3 regions of the Vibrio sp. RC2502 genome follow, and region 2 is predicted to be linked to each of the others. Evidence: predicted binding sites of a transcription regulator. Region 2 holds the regulator's gene; each other region holds the start of a gene.
The links. Region 2 encodes PurR, which represses purine synthesis genes. Its sites were predicted from a motif close to TNANGNAAACGTTTNCNTNA; they were not measured.
Positions count from the first base shown of each region.

Region 1: folD (bifunctional methylenetetrahydrofolate dehydrogenase/methenyltetrahydrofolate cyclohydrolase FolD) is a predicted target of PurR. The motif match lies at 1,853-1,872, and genes of this name have one in related genera.
Region 3: pyrD (quinone-dependent dihydroorotate dehydrogenase) is a predicted target of PurR. The motif match lies at 3,434-3,453, and genes of this name have one in related genera.

Region 1 is NZ_CM141453.1:2,387,703-2,392,914, forward strand. It holds gene ACYJZR_RS11125 (methyltransferase domain-containing protein) at 1-1,495, opposite strand, end outside; tRNA gene ACYJZR_RS11130 (tRNA-Arg) at 1,662-1,738, opposite strand; gene folD (bifunctional methylenetetrahydrofolate dehydrogenase/methenyltetrahydrofolate cyclohydrolase FolD) at 1,942-2,802, shown strand; gene ACYJZR_RS11140 (NupC/NupG family nucleoside CNT transporter) at 2,871-4,070, opposite strand; gene ACYJZR_RS11145 (LysR family transcriptional regulator) at 4,376-5,212, opposite strand, start outside.
Region 2 is NZ_CM141453.1:2,218,897-2,224,108, reverse strand. It holds gene ACYJZR_RS10390 (TfoX/Sxy family DNA transformation protein) at 1-564, opposite strand, end outside; cyclic di-GMP riboswitch class I at 681-770, opposite strand; gene purR (HTH-type transcriptional repressor PurR) at 1,037-2,041, opposite strand; gene torD (molecular chaperone TorD) at 2,479-3,126, opposite strand; gene torR (two-component system response regulator TorR) at 3,392-4,105, shown strand; gene elyC (envelope biogenesis factor ElyC) at 4,175-4,960, opposite strand; gene cmoM (tRNA uridine 5-oxyacetic acid(34) methyltransferase CmoM) at 5,075-5,212, shown strand, end outside.
Region 3 is NZ_CM141453.1:1,613,563-1,618,774, reverse strand. It holds gene ACYJZR_RS07770 (NAD-glutamate dehydrogenase) at 1-3,332, shown strand, start outside; gene pyrD (quinone-dependent dihydroorotate dehydrogenase) at 3,630-4,640, shown strand; gene ACYJZR_RS07760 (cell division protein ZapC) at 4,809-5,212, shown strand, end outside.

The DNA of each region.
Region 1 (5,212 bases), 170 kb from region 2:
CGTTTAATCGATAGCTAGCAGGAATACGATCACGTTTGTTCAGGTTTTCAGCCTTAGAAGTTGGTAGCAAGTTCCACTTATCATTGTTAGGCCAATAAGCAAAAGGCAAACAGTGATCAACGTGATACTCATTTCGTAATTTGCTTCCACTCCATACGCTGACAATGTCGGAGTGACTGAGTTTCAACTGAACAATTCGCTTTCGAACGGCTCGCGTATCATGGTCTTTATCAATCCAGACCAAACAATCGTGATACGTTTGCAGTGGAATACTCCGCTCTTGATTAGACCGAAATCGTTGCATTTCCATAATCCACTGGTTGACCACCAGCGGCTCAATCCAAGAGTTATACAATCGAAAACAATCCCAAAGGCTTTCATCCAACACAAACAGCCCATAACTTTTGAGGAACTCGCTATCCACAACAATTGAACTTTTTGGCTTCTTAGCTGAACGAATCATTTCAAAGTAAGGGTTTGATTTATCACCTTGATAGGTAAAGGTGACGGGGCCATCTTTTATGGTTTTTAAGCTGTCTTTTATTGCTTTATCCAGCGCCACTGCATCTTCACCAAAAAATGTCGCGCCTATAGCAAGATCATCAGGACTTAAATGGGAAAGTCTACCCCAACCTTCTGGCTTGATAAATCCTAGTCCTTTAGACGAGTTCGAGTTCTGCTGGATGTTCTCTTTATCGATTAAACGCTTAAATTGACGAATCCAATATAAGCCGACTAATCCTAATGGGATGGCAACTTTACCGTCACTACGATCAACCACTGCACCAGAATGAGCATCTGCAATTCGTAGTAAAGTACGCAGTAGTGCGAGTTTATAGGTAGCCGATTTGGAATCATTGACGATAATGTGACGAACCTTATTCAGATCACCAGAACCATCATCAGGCAAAGACATAACTACAGTTTGCCAAGATACACCTGTTCGCTGTAACTGGTCATCATCGAGAGATACGTTTCTCACCATTAACGCGCTATTCTTTGCAAACTTTTCAAGCTCTTCAACCGATACCGGATAAGCTTTACGACCGTCAGAAAAGTCACCGTGACGAAGGCTAATCACCAATCGACCATTGGGCGCTAGCAAATTCGCAAGTTTGCGAAATGCGCGTTCACGGTGCGTAGGCGCAAGATGCATCCATACCGCACTAACAAGAATTAAATCGAAGCGAAAGCCAAGATTAATGACTTTCTCAAGCTTAGGTAACCCATCTTCAAGCCAAGTAACTGAATCATCACAGTAAGACTTACCAAATCTCAGAAGCGCTTGAGCAGGTTCAATCGCAATAACTTCACATCCATGTTCAGCCATCCATTTAGCGTCTCGACCAGAGCCAGCCCCAACATCTAAGACGCGATCTCTGGCTTGAGGCCAGAAAGCTCTCCAGCTCGCGTGGACATCCTCAAACTTGAGCGAAGTGTATTGCTCCGCTAAACAATCTGCGTGTTGTTCATAAAATCTAGACGTGGCAGGCATAAAGATAAACAGGAAAGCAACTAATATGAGCTCATGTTAATTGCTAGAGATTGCAATAGCTATAATCTCAGTCAAAAGTTGTAGGTGACGTAGCGATTAATATCGAATGTTCTAAAACGACAAAGCCCCGGAAACTCAAAGAGTTATCGGGGCTTTTTAGAATAAATGGCACGCCCTATTGGATTCGAACCAATGACCACATCCTTAGAAGGGACGTGCTCTATCCAGCTGAGCTAAGGGCGCGCTACAGGGACAGGATTATACGAGTTCAAACGGGTAAATCAACGGGTTTTCATAACATTCTGATCTGAATGCCTAAAAAAAGTCCATTAAAACGCTTAATGTTCAAAAACACCACAAGGCAAACGTTTGCGTATGGATGTTAATTAGAATTTCTGCGACAATGCGCCGCAGATAATTTGCCTTCTTAATTTATAAGGAAAGTCATGACTGCTCAAAATATAGACGGAACTCTCATTTCCCAAACTGTTCGATCTGAAGTTGCAGCACGTGTTAAAGCTCGCGTCGCAGCAGGTTTACGCGCTCCTGGCCTAGCAGTTGTTCTGGTTGGTGAAGACCCAGCATCTCAAGTTTACGTGGGCAGCAAACGCCGCGCATGTGAAGAAGTTGGCTTTGTATCCAAGTCGTTTGACCTTCCGGCTTCAACATCTGAAGAGGAGCTGCTTGCTCTTATTGATGAGTTGAACAACGACAACGAAATTGACGGCATTTTAGTTCAGTTGCCACTTCCTGCTGGTATTGATACCACACACGTTCTAGAGCGTATTCATCCAGAAAAAGACGTGGATGGCTTCCACCCTTACAACGTTGGTCGTCTTGCGCAACGTATTCCTAAGCTTCGCTCTTGTACGCCTAAAGGCATCATTACCCTACTCGACCGTTACAACATCGAGCTTCGTGGTAAACATGCGGTTGTGGTTGGCGCATCAAACATTGTTGGTCGTCCAATGACACTTGAGCTGCTGCTTGCTGGTTGTACAACAACGACATGCCACCGCTTTACCAAAGATCTAGAAAGCCACGTACGTCAAGCTGACGTTGTTGTGGTCGCGGTAGGTAAGCCAAACTTCATCCCTGGCGAGTGGATTAAAAAAGGCGCAGTGGTTGTCGATGTAGGCATTAACCGTCTTGATTCAGGCAAGCTAGTGGGCGATGTGGAATACGACAAAGCCCGCGAAAGCGCGAGCTTCATTACTCCGGTTCCTGGTGGTGTTGGCCCAATGACCGTAGCAAGCTTGATTGAGAACACGATGTTGGCTTGCGAGCAGTTCCATACTGAACAATAACATCAATATTGAGATACGAAAAAGGCTCCGCAAGGAGCCTTTTTGCTAATTTTAGATATCTATTTCAATTACAGACTTAAAATCACACCCGCAATAGAAGCACTCATCAAGTTCGCCATAACGCCGGCAATAATCGCGCGGAAACCATGCTTAGAAACAAATGCACGCTTCTCTGGTACCAAAGAACCCAATCCGCCGATCAACATTGCCATACTAGAGATGTTTGCAAAACCACACAGTGCGAAAGTTACGATAGCTTGAGAGTGAGCACTTAGCTGAGATTTCACTTCTGCTAGTTGGATGAAAGCAACAAACTCGTTCACCACGATCTTGTTACCGATAAGCGAGCCCGCCGTAATCGCCTCTTCCCATGGCACACCTAACAACCATGCGACAGGTGCAAATACGTAGCCTAAGATAAGCTCAAAGCTTAGTGGCGTACCAATAAGGTCTCCAACCCAACCTAGCATGCCGTTCAGCAACGCGATTACGCTGATGAACGCTAACAACGTACCACCTACAGACACAGCGATACGAACACCCGCCATTGCGCCATCGGCTAACGCTTCAACCACGTTAGTTGCGCGTGGAATTTCCACTTGGCTAATGTCGATATCTGGTGCTTTGTTCACATCTTCTGGCATGAGAATTTTCGCCATCAACAAGCCTGCGGGCGCAGACATAAAGGCAGCAGCGATAAGGTAGTTAAGATCGACACCCAACGAGGCATAACCTACCAACGTACCACCAGCTACTGACGCCAAACCACCTGTCATTACCGCAAAGAACTGCGAATCAGTCATGTGTTTTAGGTAGGGTTTCACCATAAGTGGCGCTTCGATAGTGCCGACAAAAATGTTTGCCGTTGCAGACAAAGACTCAGCACGACCAATGCCAAGAAGCTTTTGAATACCACCACCAATGAAGTTGATAACTTTTGGCATCACACCAATGTGATAAAGACCGGAGATAAGAGAGGAGAAGAAAACGATGATACCCAGTACATTGATCGCAAAGGTGAAGCCCCCTGTCGCCAAATTACCGAATAAAAACGCGATGCCTTCTTGACCGTAGTTGATCAAATTCGACACTACGCTGCTTACTGAATTCAGCGCATCTCGTCCTGCTGGTACATATAAAACCAACAATGCAAACAGCACCTGTAAAGCAAACGCAAACGCCACTGTTCTCAGCTTTATATTTTTTCTATTTGTAGAAAGTAGCCATGCTACGAATAGTATGGCTACGATACCAATAATTGAGTTCATAAAATGAATCCGACAGAAGGGGGATATGGAAGGCACCGGATTGTATAGCGGACTCAAAATGGCGCAAGTTGAGGATGTTAACAGTGTGAAAAGTTCAAGCGAACAATAATTAACCACACAAATAACTAATTGAATTTGCTATAGATAAACGTTTGCTTGTTTTTATTATTTCCATATGGAAAAGATGTTTCTAGATTTGGAAAAATTTTGTGAGACAAATCACCTTATACAACCACTGAATAGTCGAAAAATGTTTTGCTTAGAGAAAATCGACTACAAACACCTCTTGAACGTTATTAACGAATCTACTTGGGAATAGAGATGTAAGGTGCGAGGCGCTGATCCCAGTGACACGGGTTGCCAATTTTCTGTTTAATAAAGTTGATAACGGCTGATATTTTTTTCGGCATGTGCTGACGACTTGGGTACACCGCATAAAATGGCATCGACTGGCTCGCTTTCCAGTCTGGCAATAGTTGAATCAACTTACCCGTTCTGAACTCATCACCAAGCAAGTACGTTGCGAGATACGCAATCCCCCATCCAGCAATCGCGGCGTCGCGGACAGCTTCTGCTAAATCGACAGAGTAGTTGCCGGAGACTTTGACGTTTAGCTCTTGTTGTCCCTTGGTAAATGCCCATCCTGTGTAATCACGCTCCCAACTGCGATAGATCAAGCAGTTGTGCAAAGACAAGTCGTTCGGCTCAGTCGGAGTATCATACTTAAGCAAATAATCCGGCGATGCTGCCACCACAAACTGGCAGTCCGTCAAACGCTGCGCAATGTAGCCCTCTGGTAGGTGCTCATTGTTTGTTACCCACAGATCGAGCCCTTCCGCCAGCATATCGACCTTGTAGTCAAACAAATGCACTTCCACTTGAAGCTGTGGATACAACTCACGCAGCTCTTGAATCGCAGGAATGATGTGCAGCGTTCCAAATGATTGAGATAACCCGAGGCGAACCAGCCCAGCCACTTCATCCCTTTGGCTTTCCATTTCTAACGTCGCACTACTCACCGCCTGCACCACTTGTTCACAATGATGATAAAACGTTTTTCCCGCTTCGGTAGGCGTAAAACTACGCGTGGTGCGTTGAACAAGCTTGATGCCAAGAGATTCCTCTAACTGACTAAGCTGTTT
Region 2 (5,212 bases):
ACGACGAGACTGGGGGACTACACTCCAGTGTGTGCCGTTAATAGCACCTTCTAAGGCCCAAAGTAGCTCAAGGCTAACTGTGGTGGAGTGCGTGTCTCTGATCGCTTTATAAGCACTTAGTGCGCCTTCTTCTTCAAGTTGAGCAACAGAATCAATACCCGCTTTCTTAAGCATTCTTTCTGTAGCCAATCTCAGGTTCGGCAGATCTTTCAAGCGATTAGGCTTAGTGCTCGCTTGTTGTTCTTTCTCAAGTTTGGCGTTTTCTAAGGATTTTTTCGCTACTTCAATTAAGCGATCGCTAGATTCCCATAGTTCGCTGGAAATAGCGTAGTACTTAGTAACGACTGGGAAGCCACGTTTTTTATAAACGTAAGGCTTTAGACCCTGTGTCTCGAAGTCAGATGAAGTTTGTTGGTCTGCTCGTATATGAAGCTGGTTGTTTACCACTAGTGCAAACATCGTTTCATCAGCGAAAAGTCCGAAGCCACCAAACATTGAGCGCGACTTGATAGTACCAAGTGCCTCAAATAGCTTCATAGAGTCTTTGAGTATCGGTTTATCCATGTTTTGTTATCTCGGTGTAATTAATATTACGCCACCAAAAGTCAGGTCCGAGAGAGTAGCAAACGTGCGCAAAGGCAATGTCATTAAAGGGTAAAGACATTGGTTGCACACTTGCCATCGGTAACCCCGCTACCTTCCATATACTACTATGGTTCAGGCCGGAGGCTTTGCGTCCCACCCTTTCGGATGGTTTGCCCTGTGCGTGACCAGATGAGGATACTTCGTATATTGAATTAACATCACACTTTAGATTTTAAAACGTGATCTTGATTCAATAAATAATGCCATTTTGTGCATGGGTACTCATAATTGAGAATTGTATTTAATGTTTGAAAAGAAGCGGGAATTAATAATTCACATGTAAAGAAAACAGTAACTTATGGAAGTTATTGTTTTTAAGAATGAGGCAAAGTGTGCGGGAAGTGTTATTTTTTTAATAAAAAAAAGCGCCCCTAAGGGCGCTTGTGTTCATTTAATTAAGTTTCTTAACGGTATTGCGGATAACAATCTCTGGTTGCATCTCGAACACACGTTTTTCGTGTTCTTTATCTTTAATGCGTTCAAGTAGGATCTCAAACGCATTTTTACCCACACGACGTTTAGGTTGGTGAATCGTTGTTAGCGGTGGTGAGAAGTACTCTGCAAGTTCAATGTTGTCGTAACCGATAACAGAAACGTCATCTGGAACCTTGATGCCGTTTTGTTGCAGACGGCTCATTAAGCCAAGTGCCATGGTGTCGTTAAAACAGAATACTGCAGTAGGGCGTTTTTCCATCGCGGTGATCTTGTCTGCAACCAGTACCGCAGTATCACATTCAAAGTTACCTTCAAGAATCCAATCTTCATTGATTGGCAGTTTTGCTTCAGCCATGGCACGACGAAAACCAGCGATACGCTCTTGGCAAGCAAGTTTCTCAAAGTGACCACTAAGGCAGGCGATGTCAGTGTGGCCGTTATCGATAAGATATTTAGTTGCTAGGTAGCCACCTTCTTCAGAGTTATCGATGATCTTGTCCGCACGAGAACTCTCTGGGCCCCAATCCATCACAACTTTCGGGATATCTGAGTGACGATCTAACATCTCTTTTAGTTCTTCGGTTAGATCTGAACACATCACCAAAATGCCATCTACACGTTTCTCAGCAAGCATGCGGATGTAGTCGCGCTGTTTCTCGTAGATGCCGCCAGTATTACACAAGATCAACGTGTAACCTTGACGGTAGCAGTAGCTTTCTACACCGTCGATCACTTCAGAGAAGAACAGGTTAGTTGATTGTGTTACCAACATACCAATAGTACGAGTTGAGTTGCATTTTAAACTACGAGCAACTGCGCTTGGTGCGTAGTTAAGCTCATCAACCGCTTTCATTACTTTTTCTTGGGTTGCTTCTGCAACAAAACGTGTCTTATTAATAACGTGCGAAACTGTCGTGGTAGAAACGCCGGCTAAGCGAGCAACGTCTTTTATAGTGGCCATAAATGATGTCCTGTATCGAGCTACTTAATACCGTAGTGAATACAACCATACGCTTAGTTTTTTGCGCAAACTAAACACCACAACAACAGTAGTGTCTATTCTAGTAGGCAGCGGTTGTACCGAAATCGGTATAAAAAGATTTGTAGCAACTTGGTTGAAGGTACTCGGCTTCCTACTAAATATGAGGAAGTGGTTATCAACCTATTAATAAAAAACAAAAACCGCTATATTTCAGCGGTTTACATATAAATCATATTTAATCGTTTGCGTTCACATTTTAGCCCTATGTGGGCTGGCTGGCAATATTTTCAGCAAGAGTTTTGTGTATTTGAAGTCACATTTTGACTGCTAAATGAACGAACGTCTTTGAGCCAGATTAAAAGCAAGCGAATAAAATAGGGAGCCCGACAGGCAGGCTCCCTAAAAATAGGCGGTGATTATTCACCAAGAAGGTAAGCGCTGTCCAGTTTACAAAATGCAATTAATAGTTGCGCAACGCTTAAGTAGAAGCCAAAATCATCAAATTGCTTACATTTTTCAGCAAATTTTGGCAACCAAGACATGAGTTGATTTTGGATGAAATCGTTTTGTTTAACGAAAGCCTCTTCCATATGTTTTTCTTGCTCTAACTCATTTGAGCGAATGATCATGTTGCCCAAAAAGTCCAATTCGACAGCGAGATGGTCTGCTGGTTCTTTGAGGTTTTCGTCTACCTGAACCCCAAAATCTGCCATCAGTTTTTCCATCTCTTCTGCAGGTTTGTCATTAAGCAAACCTGATTCACCAATGTACATAGAAGCGTACGGTAGTGCCCCATACTTATCTGTTTTTAAGAACAGCTCGCAAAAATCTGCTGCAAGTTCTAGTTGAGCATCATTGCGGTCTTGGAGTCTGTTTAGGGCATCAACTAGGCTATCAACGGCTGGCTTGAGTGATTCGTTCTCACCTAAGCCCGCTAAAAAACTGCGAATTTCAACACTGTGGTAGGTTTCTAGTTCTTTTTCGCTGAGTTCTTTAGCGAATAAGCTCGAAAACCACCAGTAAATTTCAGCACGCTTTTCATTAAAAGCTTTCACTTCTTGCATTTTTGGCTCCTGAAGGATGCTTCGAGTATTGCATCATAAAGTCAATTAGGGATATCCCCTAAGTGTAATCAAATAAGATGAATAGCAGTAACTATAATTATTGTTGATTATGTTGAATTGTGTGCACTTGTTAACGGTGATGGGCAAGCTTGTTTTGAATCAATAAAAACGCTAAATCTTGCTTTTTAATGTATCTATGACTAGAAATGTTACTAGTTATGAATAGAATACGTCTTGGATAATAAGAAGACAGAAAGTGGTGTAAATGAGCTATCACGTATTAGTCGTAGAAGATGATGTTGTAACTCGTAGTAAGCTTGCGGGATATTTCCAAAATGAAGGTTACAAAGTTAGCGAAGCAGAAAGTGGCGCGGAGATGCGCGAAGTTCTGCAAGGCGGTGATGTAGACCTTATTATGTTGGATATTAACTTGCCGGGCGAAGACGGCCTAATGCTTACGCGTGAGCTACGCAGTCAATCAGACATCGGCATCATATTGGTAACAGGACGCACGGATAGCATCGACAAAATCGTAGGCCTAGAGATGGGCGCAGACGATTATGTGACAAAGCCTTTTGAACTAAGGGAATTACTAGTTCGAGTTAAAAATCTACTGTGGCGCATTTCTGCGGCGCGAAGTGGAGCAAGTAAAGCGGCAAGCGAAACAAACGATGAACACATTGTTCGCTTTGGTGAGTGGACATTCGATATTCAGCGTCGAGCACTTAGCCGTAATGGTGAACCAGTAAAACTAACCAAAGCAGAATATGAGCTTTTGGTGGCGTTATCGTCTTACCCGAATCAAGTGCTGAGTCGTGAACGTATTTTGAATATGATCAGTCATCGAGTTGATGCTCCAAATGATCGTACGATTGATGTTCTTATCCGACGCATGCGCGCTAAGATGGAGTTTGATCCTAAGAACCCACAAATTTTTGTGACCGTTCACGGTGAAGGCTACATGTTCGCAGGTGATTAATCACCATCAGACAAGCAGTAAAGAAAAAGGAGAGCCAATGCTCTCCTTTTTTGTGTTTATAAATCGGGTTTATTCCGCTTCCACCATCGGCGTTTGCCCTACGGTGTCACGCAGTCTTTGCCAAACGCTACCAAGGTATTCATGCCAAAACAGTTCAGTTTGCTCAAGGTAACGAGCTTTAGGTGAATACTTGTCCCACGGTTGGCTAACTTCGTCTATCGCTAAGAAATTCGTTGGAGCAGGGATGGGTTTAATTCCAGCTGCGTTAAACTCGTACAGCGCACGGCTCATGTGGCTCGCTGACGTGACCAGCACAATCTCTTTTTGTTGAACAAAAGCGGCGGCTTGTCTTGCTTCTTCCCACGTGTCTTTTGCGTCTTCTAACAAAATAATGTCGGATTTTGCAACACCTAATGCCAAAGCAACGTTTGCCATCATACGAGCATGGCTGATCTCAGAGCCACCATCATAACCAGATAAAATTAGCTTTGCGCCTGGGTACATACGCAAAATACGAATGCCTTCCGTTAATCGCATCAACGCCGCGCGGCTTAATTGCGATGTTGGTGGAATTTCGTCATCGACCACGTGGCCATTACCCAGCACCATAACGTAGTCAATGGTACCTGACACAGGTAAAAAGGCCTTATGCTCGCGCTCAAGTGGCATGAGAAGCTTGGTTGAAACAGGTTGGAAGGCAACTAGAAAAAGGCCAACAAAAGAGAACAGAACAACGAAGCAGCCAGTTTTACGTTTTGTGGTAAAACTAATGAGAGCAAGACCTAACAAGCCTATCAGTAGCAATGCCGGAAGCGGCATAAGCAAGGCTGACATTACTTTTTTCAGCTCAAACATACATAAATAGTCCGAAAAAACATCAATTGATAATAAAAATGAGGGTGACCCTCTTTATTCCTGCTTTCCTTGTGCCAGAATAGCGGCACAATCCGATATGATAACTCAGCAGAAGTGACAGAAGACCGCAATTTCGACGATATCGCCCACAAATTTGCAAAAAATATTTACGGCTCCGATAAAGGGGAGATCCGCCAAATCATTGTGTGGGAAGATTTTCTACAGATTCTAAGTGAATTGGATGCGAGCCAG
Region 3 (5,212 bases), 610 kb from region 2:
GTGAAAGCAAAGGTCTACCACTATCGAAAGAGTACATGAGCGCGTTCCCTCGTTCATACAAAGAAGACATGATGCCTGGTTCTGCAGTGGCAGACATTGAGCGCCTTGAAGCACTGAGTGACGACAACAAACTTGGCATGCTTTTCTACCGTCCGCAGGAAGTTGCAACGGATTCGAAAGCGGTTCGCTTAAAACTTTACCATCGTGACGAGCCAATCCATCTATCAGACGTAATGCCAATGTTGGAAAACTTGGGTCTACGCGTGATTGGTGAATCTCCTTACGAGATCGAGAAAAACAATGGCCAGACATTCTGGATCCTAGATTTCTCAATGCTGCATAAGAGTGAAAAAACCGTTGATCTTCGCGAAGCTCGTGATCGTTTCCAACAAGCATTTGCAGCGATTTGGGCGGGGGATCTAGAAAGTGACGGTTTCAACCGTTTGGTACTGGGTGCTTCGTTATCTGGTCGTGAAATCTCGATTCTACGTGCTTACGCGCGCTACATGCGTCAAGTTGGTTTCCCATTCAGCCAACAATACATTGAAGATACACTAAGTCATTACCCTGATTTAGCTACTGGCTTGGTTAACCTATTTGCTAAACGTTTCGATCCAAAACATAAAGGCAGTGAAAAAGGCCAAAGTGATCTGATTAAGAAGCTGACTGAACAACTGGATCGCGTAGAAAGCTTAGATGATGATCGTATTATTCGTCGTTACATGGATATGATCATGGCAACGCTGCGTACTAACTACTACCAGTTGGACGAAAACAAGCAGTCGAAGCCTTGGCTATCTTTGAAGATGAAACCAAGCGAAATCCCAGAGATTCCTCAGCCAGTTCCTGCTTTTGAGATCTTCGTCTACGCACCAGACATTGAGGGTGTTCACCTTCGTGGCGGTAAAGTTGCACGTGGTGGCTTACGTTGGTCAGATCGTCAAGAAGATTTCCGTACAGAAATTCTTGGTCTTGTAAAAGCTCAGCAAGTTAAGAACACCGTTATTGTTCCAGTTGGGGCGAAAGGTGGTTTCGTTTGTAAGCGTCAGCCGTCTCTGACCACTCGTGATGAAATCTTTGCAGAAGGTCAACGCTGCTATAAACAGTTCATTCGCGCATTGCTTGATGTTTCTGACAACATCATTGAAGGCGAGGTGATTCCACCACAAAACGTAATTCGTCACGATGAAGATGACCCATATCTAGTGGTTGCTGCCGACAAAGGCACGGCGACATTCTCTGATTTGGCGAACTCAGTCTCAGCAGAATACAACTTCTGGCTTGGCGATGCGTTTGCGTCAGGTGGTTCAAACGGTTACGACCACAAAGCAATGGGTATCACTGCAAAAGGTGGTTGGGAATCAGTTAAACGTCATTTCCGTGAAATGGGCATCAACTGTCAAACGACTGACTTTACCGCAATCGGCGTAGGCGATATGGCTGGTGATGTGTTTGGTAACGGTATGCTGCTATCTAAGCACATTCGTTTGCAAGCTGCGTTTAACCACATGCACATCTTTATTGATCCGAACCCAGATTCAGCCACCAGCTGGGAAGAGCGTAACCGCTTGTTTAATTTACCAAGATCAAGTTGGGAAGATTACAACGCCGAGTTGATCTCGCAAGGTGGTGGCGTGTTCTCACGTCGCGCCAAATCGATCCAACTAACGCCTGAAATCCAAAAAATGTTGGGCACCAAGAAGGCATCCGTAGCACCAAACGATCTGATTAAGATGATCCTAAAAATGAAAGTGGATCTACTTTGGAACGGTGGTATCGGTACTTACGTTAAAGCTTCGACTGAAACGCATACAGACGTTGGTGACCGAGCAAATGACCTGCTTCGTATTGATGGTCGTGAGCTGCGCGCAAAAGTGGTTGGTGAAGGTGGTAACTTAGGTATGACTCAACTTGGTCGTATCGAGTATGCGCTAAACGGTGGTCGAGTTAACACCGACTTTGTTGACAATGTTGGCGGTGTAGACTGCTCGGATAACGAAGTAAACATTAAGATCTTCTTGAACGGACTGGTTTCAAATGGCGATCTTACCGTTAAACAACGCAACCAAATTCTTGAATCTATGGAAGAAGAGGTCGGTGAAATCGTTCTGGATGACGCATACCGTCAATCTGAGTCCATTTCAGTGACAGAGCAACAAGGCGTTGGCATCGTTAAAGAACAGATTCGTTTCATCCATACAATGGAAAAAGCAGGGTACTTGGACCGTGCACTTGAGTACATTCCTGATGATGAAACGTTGCTGGAACGCGAAAAGCAGGGCCTAGGTCTTACTCGTCCTGAGCTATCGGTACTTGTCGCTTACGGCAAAATGGTTTTGAAACAGCAGCTCGTGACGGATGACATTGCAAATGATGAATTCCATGCTAAACAACTGGTTGAGTACTTCCCAAGTGAGTTACGCCGTAACTATAAAGATCAAATGGTTAACCATCCGCTACGTGCAGAAATTATCGCGACGGCGCTAGCAAACCAAATGGTTAACGAAATGGGCTGTAACTTCGTCACTCGTCTTCAAGAAGAGACGGGCGCAAGTGTTGTTGATATTGCAAATGCTTACAGTGCAGCTCGTGAAATATTTGATCTTGCTGAAATTCTTAAGCAAACTCGCGCGTTAGACAACGTTGCAACGGCAGATGCACAGTACGAGATCATGTTCTACGTACGTCGCGCACTACGTCGTATTGCTCGTTGGTTACTGCGTAATCGCAGCGGTAAATCTACCGTTGGTGAGTTGATTGCAATCTACAAACAAGATGTGAATGTTATTGCTGAAACTCTTGATAGCATGCTGGTTGAATCTGAAGTGGAAGAGCACAATGAGTTGGCTCAAACATGGATGGAGCGTGGGGTAGAAGAAAAACTTGCCCATCAAGTAGCACGTCTATCGAGCCTTCAATCGGCACTGGATATTTCATCGGTTGCAGGTGAAACAGGCAAAACGGTTGAACAAGCATCGAAGCTATACTTCAACCTTGGCGATCGCTTGTCGTTGCACTGGTTCTTGAAACAAATCAATAGCCAAGCTGTCGACAACAACTGGCAAGCTCTAGCTCGCGCGGCATTCCGTGAAGACCTAGATTGGCAACAACGTCAGTTGACAGCGCAAGTTCTCAACTGTGCGTGTGCAAGCGAAGATCTTGATGTAATGCAAGCGCTTGAAGAGTGGATGGAAGCAAACGAACAATCACTTCATCGTTGGGAAAGCATCCTTAATGAGTTCAAAGTCGGTTCTGTACATGAATTTGCCAAATTCTCGGTAGCTCTTCGTGAACTGGTACTGCTTAATTTGAATTGCTCTTCAAACGAGTAGGTGAGTTAACTTATTAGAAAAAGCCTCGTAAATGCGAGGCTTTTTTGTATCCGCAATCACCAATTCCGTGACATTGTAACTGGATTTTAAAACTTAACTTCTGTTGAAATCGATTGCTTTTCCATTAGATACTGGATATTTCAATGCGGCAAAAAATCGCTAATTCTTTGTTTTTATGAAAAAACTTCTAACTCAATATGCAATTTTACTTAATTCGTTCATTTTCATTGAATTACAATAAAAAACAGTAAATAATATTGACCCGTTTACACGGGGCTTTTTTCTTTCGGAGGCACAATGCTTTACCGTCTAGCCAGAACTGGCTTTTTCCAACTTGATGCCGAAAAGGCACATGATCTTGCAATCAAGAACTTCCAACGCTTTAACGGCACACCACTCGATCTTTTCTATCGTCAGCAATTACCTAACCGTCCAGTAGAATGCATGGGGTTAACATTCCGTAACCCAGTGGGTCTTGCTGCTGGTTTGGATAAAAACGGGGAATGTATTGAAGCATTCGATGCGATGGGATTTGGCTTTGTTGAAGTTGGCACAGTGACTCCTCGTCCTCAGCCAGGTAATGACAAACCGCGTTTGTTCCGCTTGGTTGAAGCCGAAGGCATCATCAACCGAATGGGCTTTAACAACTTAGGTGTGGATCATCTGGTTGAGAATGTGAAAAAAGCAAAGTTCAACTGTGTTCTTGGTATCAACATTGGTAAAAACAAAGATACACCAATCGAGAACGGGGCAGAGGACTATTTGATTTGTATGGAGAAAGTGTACGAATATGCTGGTTACATCGCTGTAAACATTTCTTCTCCAAACACTCCGGGGCTTCGCTCTCTACAATACGGTGAAGCACTCGACGAGTTACTATCAGAGCTTAAAGCGAAACAATCAGAGCTTGCAGAAAAACACGGCAAGTACGTTCCACTAGCACTTAAGATTGCCCCTGATTTGAGCGATGAAGAAATCACTCAGATTTGTGAATCACTACTGAAAAACAATATCGATGGTGTTATTGCAACAAACACTACACTGGATCGAACAGTAGTTGAAGGTATGAAACACGCAAATGAAGCGGGTGGTTTAAGCGGTCGTCCGGTGCAATCTCGTTCAACAGAAGTTGTTCGCAAATTGCACGAAGCATTGGGTGACAAACTTCCTATCATCGGTGTTGGCGGCATTGACTCTTATGTTGCTGCAAAAGAGAAAATGATGGCAGGCGCTCAACTCGTACAAGTTTACACTGGCTTTATCTACCATGGTCCTGGCCTAGTACGCGATATTGTTAAAAATCTGTAGCACTCATCAAATAAATCGCTGAGAATTCAACGCTTATTTCAGAAAAAAGAGGAACTCGTTTCCTCTTTTTTTTTGTCCGTTCGTTTGTAAAATTTAGAAAATCATGAGTAGGTAATTAAGCGTCTTACCTCTTTACCATTGATTCACTAGTCAAGAGAGAACGGAATAATGCTTAAACCCAGCGACAAATGGAATTGGTATTTTGACGAGCACAAAGCTTGCTTAATGCTGGATCTGGGGGAGGAAATGATTTTCCAAACCAATCTATCCCGTAAGCTGTTGGTCAACTGTGCCTTCTCAAAAAACGAATTTACAGTCGACGATGCTAGTGCGTTTCAAACGTTTAATGAACGCATTCGTTGTCTCGATATCAATGAGTACCGTCAGGCCGAGCTAACACTTTACTGTGTAGCTGCGAAACGCTTCCATAAACCAGTCCAGCCTAAGAGTTGGTTCTTCGATGCTCAATCAACAGGGCACGAACCAGAAGAAGGGGACATGGTATTTCTATCTAACCGCTATTCTGAAGGCGTTTTCATCGTTTTAGAACCTGGCGAAGCTTCAAGCTTATG